4 regions of the Pseudomonas sp. AC252 genome follow, and region 3 is predicted to be linked to each of the others. Evidence: predicted binding sites of a transcription regulator. Region 3 holds the regulator's gene; each other region holds the start of a gene.

Region 1 (4,352 bases), 2.7 Mb from region 3:
CGGTGCCACCGCACCACAGGCCGCTGGCGTGATCCACACCGACTTCGAAAAAGGCTTCATCCGTGCCGAAGTCATCGCCTACAACGACTTCATCCAGTACAAGGGCGAAGCCGGCGCCAAGGAAGCCGGCAAATGGCGCCTGGAAGGCAAGGATTACATCGTCAAGGACGGCGACGTGATGCACTTCCGTTTCAACGTCTAAGCAACAGCCGGGCAAGAAAAAGCCGCGTTTGATACGCGGCTTTTTTGTGCCTGAAATTCAGTGACTGCGTACATTTCCCTGTGGGAGCGAGCCTGCTCGCGAATGCGGCGTGTCAGCTAAGCATTCGTCAACTGACCCACCCATTCGCGAGCAGGCTCGCTCCCACAGTTCGATTCGTCTGATCACGCCTTTTTAGTACGCGGCAGGAAGATCGCCAACACACCAAACAACGGCAGGAACGAGCACAGGAAATACACGTACTCAATCCCGTGCACATCCGCCAGATGCCCGAGCAGCGCGGCGCCAATCCCGCCGAAACCAAACATCAGGCCGAAGAAAATCCCGGCAATCATCCCGACATTACCCGGCACCAGTTCCTGCGCGTACACCACGATCGCTGAGAACGCCGAGGCGAGAATGAAGCCGATCACCACGCTGAGAATGCTGGTCCAGAACAGATCGACATGCGGCAGGATCAAGGTGAATGGCGCCACCCCCAGGATGGAAAACCAGATCACTGCCTTGCGCCCGATCTTGTCGCCAATCGGTCCACCGAAGAACGTCCCCGCCGCCACTGCGCCCAGGAAAAGGAACAAGTGCAGCTGCGAGCTGGCCACCGACAGGTCGAACTTCTCGATCAGGTAGAAGGTGAAGTAGCTGGTGAAACTGGCCATGTAGAAATATTTGGAGAACACCAGTAGCCCCAGCACCACCAGCGCACTGGTCACCCTGCCCTTCGACAAGCCGTGCGTCGCCGCCTGGCCGGCCTTGAGCTTGAACAGGTTCAGGTGGTTGGCGTACCAGCGGCTGATGCGGTACAGCACAAACAGCGCAAACACCGCGAACAGACCGAACCACGCCACATTGCCCTGGCCGAAGGGAATGATGATCGCCGCCGCCAGCAACGGGCCGAACGCGGAGCCGGCATTGCCACCGACCTGGAAGGTCGATTGTGCCAGGCCAAAGCGTCCACCCGAAGCCAGACGCGCAACACGCGAGGCTTCCGGGTGAAAGGTCGACGAGCCAATGCCGATCAGCGCCGCCGCCAGCAGAATCATCGGGAAGCTGCCGACCACCGACATCATCAGAATGCCGATCAACGTACACACCGTGCCCGCCGGCAACAGCCACGGTTTCGGGTGGCGATCAGTGTGATAACCGACCCACGGCTGCAACAGCGACGCGGTCAACTGGAAGGTCAAGGTGATCAGGCCGACCTGGGTAAACGTCAGGCCGTAGTTGGCCTTGAGCATCGGATAGATCGAAGGCAGCACCGACTGGATCAGGTCGTTGATCAAATGCGCCAGCGCCACCGCGCCGATGATGCGCATCACCAAGGGGCTGCTTTGCGGAGCAGCGGTCGCCGAGGCAGCGGCGGTCTGAACGTTGCTGATAGCCATGAAAATTTCCGGACAGCAGATGAGTGCCCGCAGGCAGGTGCGTCAATGTGCCATTTTTCGGTGCGCTCGCGCTATCCCCTTAGGCAGCTAACTAACTGGTCGTCGAGCGAACGGTGATAGCGCAACGCCATGGTCTGAATCTTGCCTTGCTTCTGCCCTTGAACACGATCGCCTTACAAAGGCGCTCGACAATGGGAAGTTTCGCTACAGAGCCGGCCTACAGAGCGGGCATGGGTGAACTTTCGAGGCCTTTTAGAGGGCACAGGTCGCAGCCCAAAGGTTCGCGATGCACGCCAATGGTGCGTGGTGTCCAGAGGAGTCATGAGGCATGCAGGCTTTCCTTTCACCGGGGATCAAATTGCTGGGGCGGTTTGGCTTCGCAGGTAAATTCCAATTATTGTTTCTGCTGTTCATTCTGCCGCTGGCCGGCAGCCTGTTGATGATCGGCCATGACTATCGCGAGAAGCTCAATCTGATCTCCGGCGAACGTGCCGGTGTGCGTCAATTGCTCGCGCTGGATGCGCTGGACAACCTGCTCGCCGCGCAACGCGACCGCGCCGCCCGCTGGCGCGCCACCGAGACCAATCGTCAGCCGACACCGGCCACCCTCGCCGCCATGGCTGCCTTCGACGGCGTGCAACCGGCGGTGCTGCAAGCCACCACGGAGTTGGGCAATGCACTGAGCCAGCAAGGCGCCGAGGACGAAATCCTCGCGCGCTATCAGGCGCTGCAAACCGCACTCAATGGTCTGGATTCGAAAAGTCTCAGCAGCGTTGGCTGGTGGCCGGACGGTTACGACCGCTTCACCAATGCCCTGGGCGCGCTGCAAGCCTTGCGCGAGCAGATCGTCATGGATAATCGCCTGACCCTAGCGCCGTGGCTGGAAACCTACTTGCTGACGCAGATTTCCACGCAACACGCACCTGACCTGATCGAGCGGGTCGGGCGTCTCGCCGCAGTCGGCCAGGCTTCGGTGGTCTCCGGGCAGTTCACCCTGCAGAGCCGCTTGCAGTTGCGCGACCTGCGCAGCCGCATCGGCGACGCCCGCGAGCAACTGGTGAAAACCGCCGGCCTGCTGGAGGCGCGTCTGCCAGTCGAGCTGCAAGCCTGGGCCGGTCAGTATCACGACAGCCTGAAACACCTCGATAGCGGCCTGAAAGTCCTCGACGACGGTGTGTTCGGCGGCAGCATCAACCTCAAGCCGGAAGACTTCGAACGCAGCCTCGACGCGCTGCTCACCGACCTCGCGTCCCTGCGCCAGCAATCCCTGGTCGCGCTGGATCAGCGGCTCGATGCGTATTACAGCTCGGCGATCCGCCAGTTCATTCTTGTCGCCGCAATCTTCGGTTGCCTGCTGCTGGCCGCGTTGTACCTGTTCGTTTGCCTGCAAGCCTCGATCCGCCGCAGCGCCAGCGGCATCACCCTACTCGCCGAAGCTTTGCGCGACGGCAACCTGAGCCTGCAAGTGCCGGTGGTGGGGCGCGATGAGCTGGCAGCGATCAGCACCGCGCTCAACGTCGCTGTGGTGCAACTGCGCAGCAGCATGCTTGGCGTCGACCACGAGACCTCGCAGTTGAGCAACGCGGTGCGGAGCCTCAACCAACACTCCAGCGGCGCCCTGAGCGAAGTCGAGGCGCAGCAGTTGCAGATCAGCCAGATCGCCGCTGCCGCCACACAACTGGCCGCCACCTCGCAAGGCGTCGCGCAGAGTTGCGAACAGGCCTCCGGCAGCGCCCAGCAGACCCGGCGCATCGCCGCCGACAGCAGCCGCGACAGCCAGCGCACCACGGCCAGCATTCAGCAGCTCAATCAGCGCCTGAACGACACTGCCGCCGCGCTCGGCCGGGTCAGCGAGCAAGGCCAACAGATTCAACTGGTAGTGGACACGATTCGCGGCGTCGCCGAGCAGACCAACCTGCTCGCGCTCAACGCCGCCATCGAAGCCGCCCGCGCCGGCGAACAGGGTCGCGGCTTTGCCGTGGTCGCCGACGAGGTGCGCAGCCTCTCGCAACGCACGCAATCGTCCACCGCGCAGATCGCTGGCACCGTCGACAGCCTGCGCGCGACGGTCAACGAAGCGGTGAGCCTGATGGAAGCCGCCTGCGGCCAGGCGCAATCGGATGCCGAGGCGGTCACCGGACTCGGCGAACGCTTGGGAGAAATCGCCAGCGCCGTACAGAGCGTCACCGACACCCTGGCGCAAATCGCCACGGCGGTTGAAGAACAGGCCAGCACCGCCGACGAAGTCAGCGGCAATATCCAGCAGGTCGATCAAGCGGCGGTGCGTTTGCTTGAAGGCGCACGGGCGGTGAACCTCGCGGCCGACACCTTGAGCCAGGGCAGCGAAGCCCTGAGCGCCAATACCGCCAGATTCCAACTGCGCTGACGCCCTCCCCGGCCCCGATTTTCGGGGCTGGAGGATAAGCGGTTGAAAACAGGAAGAAATATTTTCGATTTACGCTTGACGCTTTGCCATTTCAGGGGAATAATGCGCGCCACTTGGCTACATAGCTCAGTTGGTTAGAGCATAGCATTCATAATGCTGGGGTCCGGGGTTCAAGTCCCTGTGTAGCCACCAAGTACTAAAAACGGCTTACCGAAAGGTAGGCCGTTTTTTTATGCCTCGAGAAAAGTTGCGCTCTGCTTCACTCGCAACCTACCGCTTAATGTCAGCGGATCAATTCCACGTTCCCCCATCAGAGAAATTCCGCAGGGAAAAAATCAGAAAGCCCGACATCGAGCCGGGCTTC
Region 2 (4,352 bases), 2.6 Mb from region 3:
TTCTGCAGCGTCGCACCAAAAACAACCCGGTGCTGATCGGTGAGCCTGGCGTGGGTAAAACCGCGATCGCCGAAGGGCTGGCGCAGCGCATCATCAACGGCGAAGTGCCGGACGGCCTTAAAGGCAAGCGCCTGCTGTCGCTGGACATGGGTGCGTTGATTGCCGGCGCCAAGTATCGCGGCGAGTTCGAAGAGCGCCTGAAAGGCTTGCTCAACGAACTGTCGAAGCAGGAAGGGCAGATCATTCTGTTCATCGACGAACTGCACACCATGGTCGGCGCCGGTAAAGGCGAAGGCTCGATGGACGCCGGCAACATGCTCAAGCCAGCGTTGGCTCGCGGCGAGTTGCACTGCGTCGGCGCGACCACGCTCAACGAGTACCGCCAATATATTGAGAAGGATGCGGCGCTCGAGCGGCGTTTCCAGAAAGTCCTGGTGGACGAGCCGAGCGAGGAAGATACCATCGCAATCCTGCGTGGCCTTAAAGAGCGTTACGAGGTTCACCACAAGGTGGCGATCACCGACGGCGCGATCATTGCCGCGGCGAAACTCAGCCATCGCTACATCACTGATCGGCAACTGCCGGACAAGGCCATCGACCTGATCGACGAGGCCGCCAGCCGTATCCGTATGGAGATCGACTCCAAACCGGAAGTGCTCGATCGTCTGGAGCGGCGCCTGATTCAGCTGAAGGTTGAATCCCAGGCACTGAAGAAAGAAAGTGACGACGCAGCGAAGAAACGCCTGGAAAAACTCCAGGAAGAAATCGAGCGTCACGAGCGTGAGTATTCCGATCTGGAAGAAATCTGGAACTCGGAAAAAGCCGAGGTGCAGGGTTCTGCGCAGATTCAGCAGAAGATCGAGCAATCGCGTCAGGAGTTGGAAGCCGCACGCCGCAAAGGCGACCTGAATCGCATGGCCGAGTTGCAGTACGGGGTGATCCCGGATCTGGAGCGCAGCCTGCAAATGGTCGACCAGCACGGCAAGAGCGAAAACCAGTTGCTGCGCAGCAAGGTGACCGAGGAAGAGATTGCCGAAGTCGTGTCGAAGTGGACCGGTATCCCGGTGTCGAAAATGCTTGAAGGCGAGCGCGACAAGCTGATGAAGATGGAAAGCCTGTTGCACAAACGGGTGATCGGTCAGGAAGAAGCGGTCGTGGCCGTGGCCAACGCCGTGCGGCGTTCCCGCGCCGGGTTGTCCGACCCGAATCGTCCGAGCGGCTCGTTCATGTTCCTCGGCCCGACCGGCGTCGGTAAAACCGAGCTGTGCAAGGCCTTGGCCGAGTTCCTCTTCGATACCGAAGAGGCTATGGTACGGATCGACATGTCCGAGTTCATGGAGAAACATTCCGTGGCTCGTCTGATCGGCGCGCCACCAGGCTACGTCGGTTATGAAGAGGGCGGTTATCTGACCGAAGCGGTGCGTCGCAAGCCGTACTCGGTGATCCTCATGGACGAAGTCGAGAAGGCCCATCCGGATGTGTTCAACATCCTGCTGCAAGTGCTTGAGGATGGCCGGCTGACCGACAGTCACGGGCGTACGGTGGACTTCCGCAACACGGTGATCGTGATGACGTCCAACCTGGGATCGATGCAGATCCAGGAACTGGTCGGTGATCGTGAGGCGCAGCGCGCTGCGGTGATGGACGCGCTGACGTCGCACTTCCGTCCGGAGTTCATCAACCGGGTCGACGAGGTGGTGATCTTCGAGCCGCTGGCGCGGGATCAGATCGCCGGGATTACCGAGATCCAGTTGGGTCGTCTGCGCAGTCGTCTGGCCGAGCGCGAGCTGAAGCTGGAGCTGAGCCCGGAAGCGATGGACAAGCTGATCGCGGTCGGTTACGACCCGGTGTATGGCGCACGGCCTCTGAAACGGGCGATCCAGCGCTGGATCGAAAACCCGCTGGCGCAGTTGATCCTGTCGGGTCATTTCATGCCTGGCGACACCGCCACCGGCAAGGTCGAGAACGACGTAATCGTTTTCGGCTAAGCCTTGGCGACAATGAAACCGGGAAGGCCTCGCAATGCGAGGCCTTTTTTCGCCAGGCTGTTGAACTCAAAGGAAAAGGCTTGTAAAGTGCGCCCCGCAGTCAGTCACCGGCAGCGTTTCAACCCACTGGGTTGGAATCTGAAATAAGTTGCAAATCATTAACTTGAAAGCAATTTAGGGGGTTGACAGAGGTGTTCTAGGTTGTAGAATAGCGCGCCTCAGACACACGAACGCAGCGATGCGAACGGGTGGCGAGATGCAACAAAGCTTCACCGTTGTAAATTGAAATATGTAGTTCCGTGATAGCTCAGTCGGTAGAGCAAATGACTGTTAATCATTGGGTCCCAGGTTCGAGTCCTGGTCACGGAGCCAATTTCAAACCGGGGTATAGCGCAGTCCGGTAGCGCGCCTGCTTTGGGAGCAGGATGTCAGGAGTTCGAATCCCCTTACCCCGACCATATTTGGGTCGTTAGCTCAGTTGGTAGAGCAGTTGGCTTTTAACCAATTGGTCGTAGGTTCGAATCCCACACGACCCACCATTTTTGAAACCAGTTTGCGCTGGGATCGAATCTTAAGATCAGAGGCCAAAAGCGCTGATCGAAGAAGGCGATCTTTGAAAGGTCGCCTTTTTTTACCGGGGTATAGCGCAGTCCGGTAGCGCGCCTGCTTTGGGAGCAGGATGTCAGGAGTTCGAATCCCCTTACCCCGACCATATTGAAAATCCTCGTATCGAAAGATACGGGGATTTTTTTGCCTGCCGAAAGGCGAATCCCTTCAAGTCGTCATACAACCTGCCGATAGCCCGCTAACACGAGGGGACTGCCAACGCTTCGCCCCTTGATCTGGCCATTACAAGAATAAGGGCGTTCGTCATGTTGCTTCGTCAGTTGAATATTGCTCCCCGGGCTGCCCTGGGATTTGCCCTGATCGCGGTATTGGTGGCCTTGCTCGGCGTGTTTGCGCTAGGGCAGATGTCGAGCATCCGCGACAGTGAGGTGGCGGTGGAGAACCGCTGGTTGCCGAGCATCCGTGGCGGCGACGAGATCCGTGAACTGATGCTGCGCATCCGCACTATCTCCCTGCGCATGGCGCTCGATCAGGATCCGGCCAACATCGCCACCTATCGCGGCCAGATGGACACCCGCGACAAGGAGCTGAGCGAGAAGATCGCCGCCTACGACAAACTGGTCGACACTGCCGAAGGCCAGCAGCTGTACGACCAGTTCAAGAAAACCTTCGCTGCGTACCGCACTGGCATTGCCCAGTCATTCACCCTCGCCGAGCAGGGCAAGCGTGACGAGCTGACCAAATTGCTGTTGGTCGATATGAAGACTGTGGTCGACGGCTCCGGCAAGCAACTCAACGATCTCGCCGATCTGTTCGCCCGCCAGGTCGCTGCCGAAAGCGAGAAGTCCGCTGCGCATTATGAAACCTCGCGCACCATCGTTACTCTTTTCATTGCCTTGGCAGCGCTGGCCACGGTGGCGCTGGCGATGTTGCTCACACGCAGTATCGTGCGCCCGCTGAGCAGCGCTGTGGAGGCCGCTGAAAGTGTCGCCAAGGGCGATCTGACCCGACCGATCGAAACCCATGGCAATGACGAAGTCAGCCGCTTGCTCAAGGCCTTGGCGACGATGCAACAGAACCTGCGCGAGACCCTGCAAGGTATCAGCGGCTCAGCCACACAACTGGCCACTGCCGCTGACGAACTGAGCGCCGTCACCGTCGACAGCACCCAAGGCCTGCAAGAGCAGAACAACGAAATCGAGCAAGCCGCCACTGCGGTCAACCAGATGACCGCTGCGGTGGAGGAGGTCGCGCGCAACGCGGTGTCGACCTCCGATGCCACGCGCCAGTCCAGTCAGTCGGCGCAATTGGGCCAGGAGCGCGTCAGCGAAACCGCCAGCGCGATCAATGCGCTGGCCAGCGATGTGCAGAACACCGGTGAACTGGTGCAGTCGCTGGCCAATCAGTCGCAGGACATCGGCAAGGTTCTGGACGTGATTCGCGCCATCGCCGAGCAGACCAATCTGCTGGCGCTCAATGCTGCCATTGAAGCGGCACGTGCGGGTGAAAGCGGTCGCGGTTTTGCGGTAGTGGCCGATGAGGTACGCGCGCTGGCGTATCGCACCCAGCAATCGACGCAGGAAATCGAGCAGATGGTGCAAGGCATGCGCAGCGGTTCGAGCCAGGCGCTGGAGTCAATGCAGGCCAGCGCATCTCGTGCGGCGAGCACTTTGGTTCTGGCCGAGCGGGCGGGTGAGGCGCTGGTGACGATTACGGCGTCGGTGCACGAGATTCACGAGCGCAACCTGGTGATCGCCAGCGCTGCCGAGGAGCAGGCGCAGGTGGCGCGGGAAGTGG
Region 3 (4,352 bases):
GTGGCGAAGCCGACGGCAACACCAATCAGCAGTTGTTCGCCGGGCTGCCGTTGACCGCAGGCCTGCCGCTGACCGCTGCCGAGCCGCTGAGCGAGCCGACCTACGCCGCCCCGACGCGCCCGGCCGCAGCCCCTGCGCAGGCCTCCGCGGGTGTCGATCCGCGTGCACTGGATTCGATGCGTTTTGAATTGAACAGCCTGCGCGAGCTGATGGAAGTGCAGCTCGGCACCCTGGCCTGGAATCAGTTGCAAGGCAGCCGTCCGGCCCAGGCCAATCTGTATCGCCGTCTGCAGCGCATCGGCCTGTCCGGCCCGCTGTCGCGCGATCTGCTGGCGATGATCACCGATATCGAAGAACCCCGTCAGGCCTGGCGCATGCTGCTCGCGCACCTGGCGCGGATGATTGCCGTACCGGAAGTCGAGCCGCTGGAAGAGGGCGGTGTGATTGCCATGGTCGGCCCCGCCGGCATGGGCAAGACCACCACGCTGGCCAAGCTCGCCGCGCGTTACGTGCTCAAGTACGGCGCGCAGAACGTCGCACTGGTGAGCATGGACAGCTTCCGCATCGGCGCGCAGGAACAATTGAAAACCCTCGGGCGCATTCTTAACGTGCCGGTAACGCACGTCGATCCGGGTCAGTCGCTGGTGCAGGCATTGGATCCACTGCTACGCAAGCGCGTGGTTTTGATCGATACTGCCGGCCTGCAAGCCAGTGATCCGGCGTTGCGCATGCAGCTTGAGAGCCTGGCCGGGCGTGGCATTCGCTCAAAAAATTATCTGGTCCTGGCAACCACCAGCCAGAAACAGGTTCTAACCGCCGCTTATCACAGTTACAAGCGTTGCGGGCTGGCCGGCTGCATCCTGACTAAACTGGATGAAACGGCCAGTCTCGGCGAAGTGTTGAGCCTGGCGATCAGTCATGAATTGCCGGTCGCGTATCTGACCGATGGCCCACGGATTCCGGATGATCTGCATCTGCCGCGTCGTCATCAACTGGTCAGCCGCGCCGTCAGCGTGCAAATGCAGGAAGAACCCAGCGAAGAAGCCATGGCTGACATGTTCGCTGATATCTATCACAGCCCGACCAAGCAGGTTGGCTGAGGTAATCATGAACAGTTTTTGTACCTACATCGATGGTCTGCCACGCATTGTTCCGATCGTGAACGCGCAGCCAGTAATGTGGCCTCCGTCTATGCAAGACAAGGTAAAGAAATAACATGGGCAGCATGCATCCCGTACAGGTGATCGCGGTGACCGGCGGCAAAGGTGGCGTCGGCAAGACTAACGTGTCAGTGAACTTGTCCCTGGCGCTGGCAGAGCTTGGCCGTCGGGTCATGCTGCTGGACGCCGACCTGGGCCTGGCGAACGTCGACGTTCTGCTGGGGCTGACACCCAAACGCACACTGGCCGACGTCATCGAAGGCCGTTGCGAACTGCGCGACGTGCTGTTGCAGGGCCCGGGCGGGATTCGCATCGTGCCGGCGGCCTCCGGCACGCAGAGCATGGTGCACCTGAGCCCGGCGCAACACGCTGGCCTGATCCAGGCGTTCAGCGACATCGGCGACAATCTCGACGTGCTGGTGATCGACACCGCTGCGGGCATTGGTGACTCGGTAGTCAGTTTCGTGCGCGCCGCCCAGGAAGTGTTGCTGGTGGTCTGCGACGAGCCGACTTCGATCACCGACGCTTACGCGCTGATCAAGTTGCTCAATCGCGACTACGGCATGAACCGCTTCCGCGTGCTGGCCAACATGGCGCAGAGCCCGCAGGAAGGGCGCAACCTGTTCGCCAAGTTGACCAAGGTCACGGATCGCTTTCTCGACGTCGCCCTACAATACGTCGGCGCCGTGCCGTACGACGAAAGCGTGCGCAAGGCAGTGCAGAAGCAGCGCGCCGTCTACGAAGCCTTTCCCCGTTCCAAGTGCGCGCTGGCCTTCAAGGCCATCGCCCAGAAGGTCGACACCTGGCCGCTGCCGGCCAACCCGCGCGGGCATCTGGAATTTTTCGTCGAGCGTCTCGTGCAGCAAACCGCAGGGCCTGTGATATGACCGCCAGTGGCATGAATCTTTACAAAAAGTCGGCGCGTGACGCGCAATACGAATTGATCGAGCGCTACGCGCCACTGGTCAAGCGCATTGCCTATCACTTGCTGGCACGCCTGCCGGCCAGCGTGCAGGTCGAAGACCTGATCCAGGCCGGGATGATCGGTTTGCTCGAAGTCTCGACCAAATACGACGCCAGCAAAGGCGCCAGTTTCGAAACGTACGCGGGCATTCGAATCCGCGGCGCGATGCTCGATGAAGTGCGCAAAGGGGACTGGGCGCCACGCTCGGTTCACCGTAATACCAGGATGGTCAGCGACGCGATTCGCTCGATTGAAGCTAAAACCGGCCGTGACGCTAAAGATCACGAGGTTGCGGCCGAACTCCAATTGAGTCTCGACGATTACTACGGGATTCTGAATGACACCTTGGGCAGCCGCCTGTTCAGTTTCGACGACCTGTTGCAGGACGGCGAACACGAAGGGCTGCACGAGGATGGCGCGAGTGCTCATATGGAGCCGTCACGCGATCTGGAAGATGAACGCTTCCAGTCGGCGCTGGCGGACGCGATTGCCAATTTGCCGGAGCGTGAGCGACTGGTGTTGGCGCTGTACTACGACGAAGAGCTGAACCTCAAGGAAATCGGTGAAGTCCTTGGCGTCAGTGAATCGCGGGTCAGCCAGTTACACAGCCAGTGCGCGGCCCGTCTGCGGGGGCGTTTGGGGGAGTGGCGAGCGCGCTGAAGGCAGTGTGGGGACACTGCGAAACGAGGCTGGTGCGGTGATGAACGGCGCCGGTCTCGATCCGTTGTGCTCCAGACAAACTTCGAGTGCTATGCCGATTGATTGAAGTGGCGCGTCCAGGTGCTGGGCGCGTTTAAGACTGCTTGGAGGTCGAATTGAACAAAGACATGAAAATCCTCATCGTTGATGACTTCTCAACGATGCGGCGGATCATCAAGAACCTGCTGCGCGATCTTGGGTTCACCAACACCGTCGAGGCCGACGATGGCGTCACCGCCATTCCGGTGCTCAACAGCGGCAGCATCGACTTTCTGGTAACGGACTGGAACATGCCGGGCATGACCGGTATCGACCTGCTGCGTCACGTGCGCGCCGATGAAAAACTCAAGCACCTCCCGGTGTTGATGGTGACTGCTGAAGCCAAGCGCGAGCAGATCATCGAGGCCGCTCAGGCCGGTGTGAACGGTTACGTAGTCAAACCTTTCACGGCTCAAGCGTTGAAAGACAAAATCGAGAAGATTTTCGAACGCATCGGCTGATGAATGCGCGGGGGAGCTATGGAGCATAACGAATCATCACAGGGCGATTTCGAATCGACCCTGAAAAAACACGCGGTCGAACTGGTCGAGAGCCTTGAAAAAGGCAAGTTCGGCGACGCGGTGCAACTGATCCATGAGCTCAATCAGACCCGTGACCGCGGCCTGTATCAGGAAGTGGGCAAGCTCACACGTGAACTGCACAGTGCGATCGTCAATTTCCAGATCGATCCGCACATGCCGCAGGCTGAGGAAGTGTCGCAAATCACCGACGCCACCGAACGCCTGGGCTATGTGGTCAAGCTGACGGAAGCCGCGGCCAACCGCACCATGGATCTGGTGGAAAGCGCCACGCCGGTGGTCAACAGTCTCGCTGATGAAGCGCAGACCTTGAGCGCCGATTGGGGCCGCTTCATGCGTCGCGAGGTCGGGGCAGAAGAGTTCCGCGAACTGGCGCGCCGGGTCGACGGTTTTCTGTCACGCAGCAGCACGGACAACCGTGCGGTGTCGAGCAACCTCAACGACATTCTGCTGGCTCAGGATTACCAGGACCTCACAGGTCAGGTGATCAAGCGTGTGACCCAACTGGTCACCGAAGTCGAAAGCAATCTGCTCAAACTCGTGCTCATGGCCAGTCAGGTCGACCGCTTTGCGGGCATCGAACATGACCGCGCCGCAATGCTTGCTGAAAAAGATCCACAAAAACATCTCTCGCAGGGTGAAGGTCCGCAGATTCATGCCGATAAACGAGAAGACGTTGTGTCCGGTCAGGACGATGTGGACGATTTGTTATCCAGCCTTGGATTCTAGAGTTTCGGAATTCGGGTTTTTTGGGTTTTTAGACCTGTAGGAGCACCCCATTAATGAGCTTCGGCGCCGATGAAGAGATCCTTCAGGATTTCCTGGTTGAGGCCGGCGAGATTCTTGAGCAACTGTCCGAACAACTGGTCGAGCTGGAAAGCCGCCCGGATGATGCAGATCTGCTCAATGCAATTTTTCGCGGTTTCCACACTGTAAAAGGGGGCGCCGGCT
Region 4 (4,352 bases), 820 kb from region 3:
CAACGTCAGCACCGCCAACTGCCGCGAAGTCTTCGGCTGGTAACACCGCAAATCCCCTGTGGGAGCGAGCCTGCTCGCGAAAGCAATCTGTCAGTGACATCGCCAGTGCCTGACCCACCGCCTTCGCGAGCAGGCTCGCTCCCACATTTTTGATCCGGCTCCAGCCTTTCAGACGCGAAACGCGCTGATCAGTTGTTTGAGTTCTACCACCTGCGCCGACAGCGCGCGGCTGGCATCTTCGGTCTGGTGCGCACCTTGCGCTGTGCGTTCGCCGGCTCGGTTGATCTCGACGATGTTCTGGTCGATGTCATGGGCCACGGCGGTCTGCTGTTCGACGGCGGCGGCGATCTGCTGGTTCTGGTCGACGATCATGCCCACCGCGCCAAGAATATTTTCCAGTGCCTGCTGGACCTTCTCCGACTGCCCGACCGTGCCATTGGCCATCTGATGGCTGACACCCATGGCCTTCACCGCCGCGCCGACGCCGCCGTGCAACTTGGCGATCATCTGTTCGATTTCTTCGGTCGATTGCTGGGTGCGCTTGGCCAAGGTGCGCACTTCGTCGGCGACCACGGCAAAACCGCGCCCCTGCTCACCGGCCCGGGCCGCTTCGATCGCGGCGTTGAGCGCCAGCAGGTTGGTCTGTTCGGCGATGCTTTTGATCACTTCCAGCACCTGGCTGATCGACTGGCTGTCGCTGGCCAGTTGATTGATCACTAGCACCGACTGATCGATTTCGCTGGCCAGCGCGGCAATGCTGCCTTGCTGCGATTCCACCAGACCGCGCCCGCTGAGGGTTTCGTCGTTGACGCTATGGGCGCTGCTCACCGCGGCCGCAGCACTGCGCGCGACTTCCATTGACGTCGCCGACATCTGGTTCATCGCCGTCGCCACTTGTTCGATCTGCGTACGCTGCCCGGCGACGGCCTGATTGCTTTGCGCCGACACGCTTTCGACCTGTCCGGCCTGACGCTCGACCTCGCCGACGGTGTGACCGACACGTTCGATCAAGTCGTGAATCTTCTTCACCGTGCCGTTGAACACCTCGCCCAACTCGCCCAGTTCATCACGGCTGCTGGCCTTGAAGTTGACGGTCATGTCACCGGCCGCGACCTTGTCCATCATCGCGCCAAGGCTTTTCAGGGTGGTGCGGGTCGAGGCGTAGAAACCGCCATAAAGATAGAAAATCAGCACGAACACCACCGACAGCGCCGAGGCTTGCAGAATCATGTGCGTGCGATTCTGCGCCAGACGCTGCTGCAACTGGCTGCCGAGGAATTTCAGCGTGGCCTGATTGAGCTGGTAGGTGTGTTCCATCAGCCCGGTGACCTGATCGTAGAACGCCTGCCACGGCGCATCGAGGGTGTCGGCCATCACCACTTGTTCTTCGAACAGCTCGCTGGCCTGCTTGAGTGAAGCCTTGCTGGTGTCGGCCTGGGCACTGAGGGATTCGCGTGCGGCGCTGCTGGAACCGAGGGCGTCTTGCAGTTTCAGCGCGTACTCGGCCTGGAGCTTTTCGATCTGCACCAGCAACTCGTCAAAACGCGTGCTCGAGGAACTGTTGAGAAAGCCCTGGCCCAACGAATACGAGCCCATCGCTCGGCCCTCGCCGAGGGTCTGCGTGATGCTAGGGGTAATCAGCGTGACCAGTTCGCTGAGCTGGCGAATGTCGCTCTGGTTATCGCGGCTCAACCCGGCCTGACTGGTGATGATCTGGCTGAAAATCTGCGCATTGGCCAGCAACTTGCCAATCAACGCGCTTTTGCTTTGCAGCGAGCTCTCCGCTTGCTGGGCCTTGAACGCGGCGATCATTTCATCGCGTTTCGCCTCGAACTGCTTGATCTGCTCCGGGTCCTCGGTCATCGCCGCCAGCCCTTCCAGGCGCGCGAGCAAAGCCTGCTCCAGCGTCTGGATCTGCGCTTCGACATTGCCCGCCTTGGCGGACTGGCCGAGGGTGACGTCGATCTGCACCAGATTGTTCAGGGTCTCCAGATCGCGACGCAGGCTCAAGCTGCTGCCCAACAGGTCGAGGCTCTGCAGTTCGACGCGGGTGCCCTGAAATTCGCGATAGGAGTCGCGCACCAGATAGAAATTGGTCACCAGCATCGGCACCAGGAACAGCACGCTGATCAGGCTGAACTTCATGCCGAAGCTCAGACGGTTCATCAGCGAGACGGCGGGATAGAGCAAGCTCTTCACTGGAAGTCTCCCTTGGTTTTTCTTGTTTTTATTGGCAGGCGCGGAGCGACAGCAGATAGCCACTATCGGGCGCTATCTCTGTATAGCGCAAATCGGCGGGAGGTTTTGTAACTTAAGGTTAATGGCGATGCAGTGATCGCCACAGTCAAAAGCGAAAAGATCGTCCGATCGCGGCCCGAGCCTTCGGCAGCTCCTTGTATCTCGACTAACGCTCCGTCAGGAGCGATAGTTCTCGACTGATCATCGAGGGAGGGACTTGGAAGCCGCGCAGCTCCTTAGGCTTTTTGCCTGTGACGTAGATCGTGCTCCAGCCCTCCACACTCACTCGTACAGTTCGCACGGTATCTTGGGCCCGCCTGCGGCGAGAGCCCGCATTCGCAAGGTTGGACAGAGTGACGTGATGATCGCAACAGGGAACAAGTGGAGAAACGATCATGTCCGGTTTCGTTGGCGTCGACATCGCAAAGAACACCTTTGATATCGCTACACACCAGCCCAACGGCAAGCACAAAACCAAGGCCAAGCTGGCCAACGATCCAAAGGGCTTTAAAGAGTTTGAGGCGTGGCTAGAAAAAAACGCCGAGCGTTCGGCCCTGATCGTGATGGAAGCCACGAGCGTTTACCACTTGGAACTCGCGGAGTTCGTTTACAACAAAGGCTTCCGGGTCTGCGTCGTGAACCCGGCTACGACCAAAGCGTACGCTGACAGCGAACTGCGCCGCATCAAGACTGATAAAAGTGATGCCAAACTGATCGCCGACTTTGCCCGGGAAAAAGATCAAAAACTTCACCCATGGGCGCCTGAGCCGCTGAAATACCGCCAGTTGAAAGCAATGGTGCGCCGCTTGGATGACCTTCAGGAAATGGAACAAATGGAGCTTAATCGTCTGGACGTTTCCGACGAAAAGGTCAAAGACTCGATCAACTCCGTTCTGCGCCATATTGAAAAAGAGATCGTAGAAACGCACAAGGCGATCAAAAAACACATCGATGACGACCCGGATATGCGTCAGATGCGGGATCTCATCGTCACCATCGACGGCATCGGACAAAAAACGCTTGAACGATTGCTGGCCGAACTGGGTGACTTGCGCAAATACAGTGATCCTCGCCAACTGGTCGCTGCTGCAGGGCTCAATCCAAAGCTGCAGGAATCAGGAAAGCTCAAAGGTCATACCCTGATCTCAAGAGTAGGGTCGGCACGGCTGCGTGCAGGCCTCTACATGCCTGGCATGGTGGCGCTGAAACACAATAAGGCGATCAAGGCGATGAAAGAACGCCTGGAGGCCAACGGCAAGGCCCCCAAGCAGATCATCTGCGCAGCAATGCGCAAGCTGCTGCACTTCGTTTACGGAGTGCTCAAGTCTGGACTGCCATATGACCCGAAACTTGCGCTTGCCCGGTGAGGCTCAAGACGGTATCTACAGGGAAATGCGATCCCATGTAGGAGTTGCCGCAGGCTGCGATCTTTTGATCTTCTCTAATCAGTGAACCAGAACAGTCCACAAGGCAAACCCGGCATACCACAGCACCGCCGCGCGCAGCAGCAGTTCCCACAGGCAGTCGAGGGTGTTGATGCCGTCCGGGCCGACCACTGGCGGTGGAACCTCCCCGGCTGCCAAGCCCACCTTGTTGATCAACTGCGCAGCGCTGATGTTCCAGTTCAGCAGTTCGTGCAGCATCACTCGACTGACCGCGACGAAGTTGCCGACCAGCGCCAGACTCGCCGCCAGCAAACGCACCGGCACCCAATCGAAGGCATGGCGCAGCTGCGCAGCACGCTCGACCAGCGCCGGGTTGGTCCCGTGCTCTTCGGCCAGCGCCAACAGCCGATAGGCCAATGCCGCCACCGGACCGAGGAGGAAGTACCAGAAGATCACCGCGAAAAAACTCTGATAGGCCTGCCACAACAAATGACCTTGCACTTGCTCGAGCAATTGCTCGCCGCTGTCAGCGCAGATGTTCAGGTCGCGCTTGGCCACGTGCGCCGCCGCTTGCAGATCCTCACGACGCCAGGCATCGCGAAACGGCCCGAGGCCGCCGAGCAGATCGCCACGCCCGAGGCTGTAAATCACCACCAACAAGTGCACCGGCAGCGCCAGCAGACCGTAAGCCACCGGTTCCAGTACCAGCAGCAACAGCGCCAGCAACGC

What was found. The regulator FliA, encoded in region 3, starts transcription of late flagellar genes. The targets are predictions, from matches to a motif close to CTAAAGTTTNNNNNNNNNNNGCCGNTAA.
Region 1: the regulator FliA is predicted to act here: its motif matches at 1,737-1,764, upstream of ACZZZ4_RS04295 (methyl-accepting chemotaxis protein).
Region 2: the regulator FliA is predicted to act here: its motif matches at 2,762-2,789, upstream of ACZZZ4_RS04675 (methyl-accepting chemotaxis protein).
Region 4: the regulator FliA is predicted to act here: its motif matches at 2,289-2,316, upstream of ACZZZ4_RS12835 (methyl-accepting chemotaxis protein).

The regions. Positions count from the first base shown of each region.
Region 1 covers NZ_OZ409837.1:922,118-926,469, forward strand. Annotated here, with positions in the region: gene ychF (redox-regulated ATPase YchF) at 1-202, shown strand, start outside; gene ACZZZ4_RS04290 (MFS transporter) at 385-1,602, opposite strand; gene ACZZZ4_RS04295 (methyl-accepting chemotaxis protein) at 1,931-3,988, shown strand; tRNA gene ACZZZ4_RS04300 (tRNA-Met) at 4,104-4,180, shown strand.
Region 2 covers NZ_OZ409837.1:1,004,550-1,008,901, reverse strand. Annotated here, with positions in the region: gene clpB (ATP-dependent chaperone ClpB) at 1-1,988, shown strand, start outside; tRNA gene ACZZZ4_RS04695 (tRNA-Asn) at 2,285-2,360, shown strand; tRNA gene ACZZZ4_RS04690 (tRNA-Pro) at 2,370-2,446, shown strand; tRNA gene ACZZZ4_RS04685 (tRNA-Lys) at 2,452-2,527, shown strand; tRNA gene ACZZZ4_RS04680 (tRNA-Pro) at 2,624-2,700, shown strand; gene ACZZZ4_RS04675 (methyl-accepting chemotaxis protein) at 2,861-4,352, shown strand, end outside.
Region 3 covers NZ_OZ409837.1:3,637,382-3,641,733, forward strand. Annotated here, with positions in the region: gene flhF (flagellar biosynthesis protein FlhF) at 1-1,100, shown strand, start outside; gene fleN (flagellar synthesis regulator FleN) at 1,217-2,047, shown strand; gene fliA (RNA polymerase sigma factor FliA) at 2,044-2,784, shown strand; gene ACZZZ4_RS16600 (chemotaxis response regulator CheY) at 2,952-3,323, shown strand; gene ACZZZ4_RS16605 (protein phosphatase CheZ) at 3,342-4,130, shown strand; gene ACZZZ4_RS16610 (chemotaxis protein CheA) at 4,184-4,352, shown strand, end outside.
Region 4 covers NZ_OZ409837.1:2,819,560-2,823,911, reverse strand. Annotated here, with positions in the region: gene ACZZZ4_RS12840 (TatD family hydrolase) at 1-43, shown strand, start outside; gene ACZZZ4_RS12835 (methyl-accepting chemotaxis protein) at 169-2,199, opposite strand; gene ACZZZ4_RS12830 (IS110 family RNA-guided transposase) at 2,634-3,605, shown strand; gene ampE (regulatory signaling modulator protein AmpE) at 3,684-4,352, opposite strand, start outside.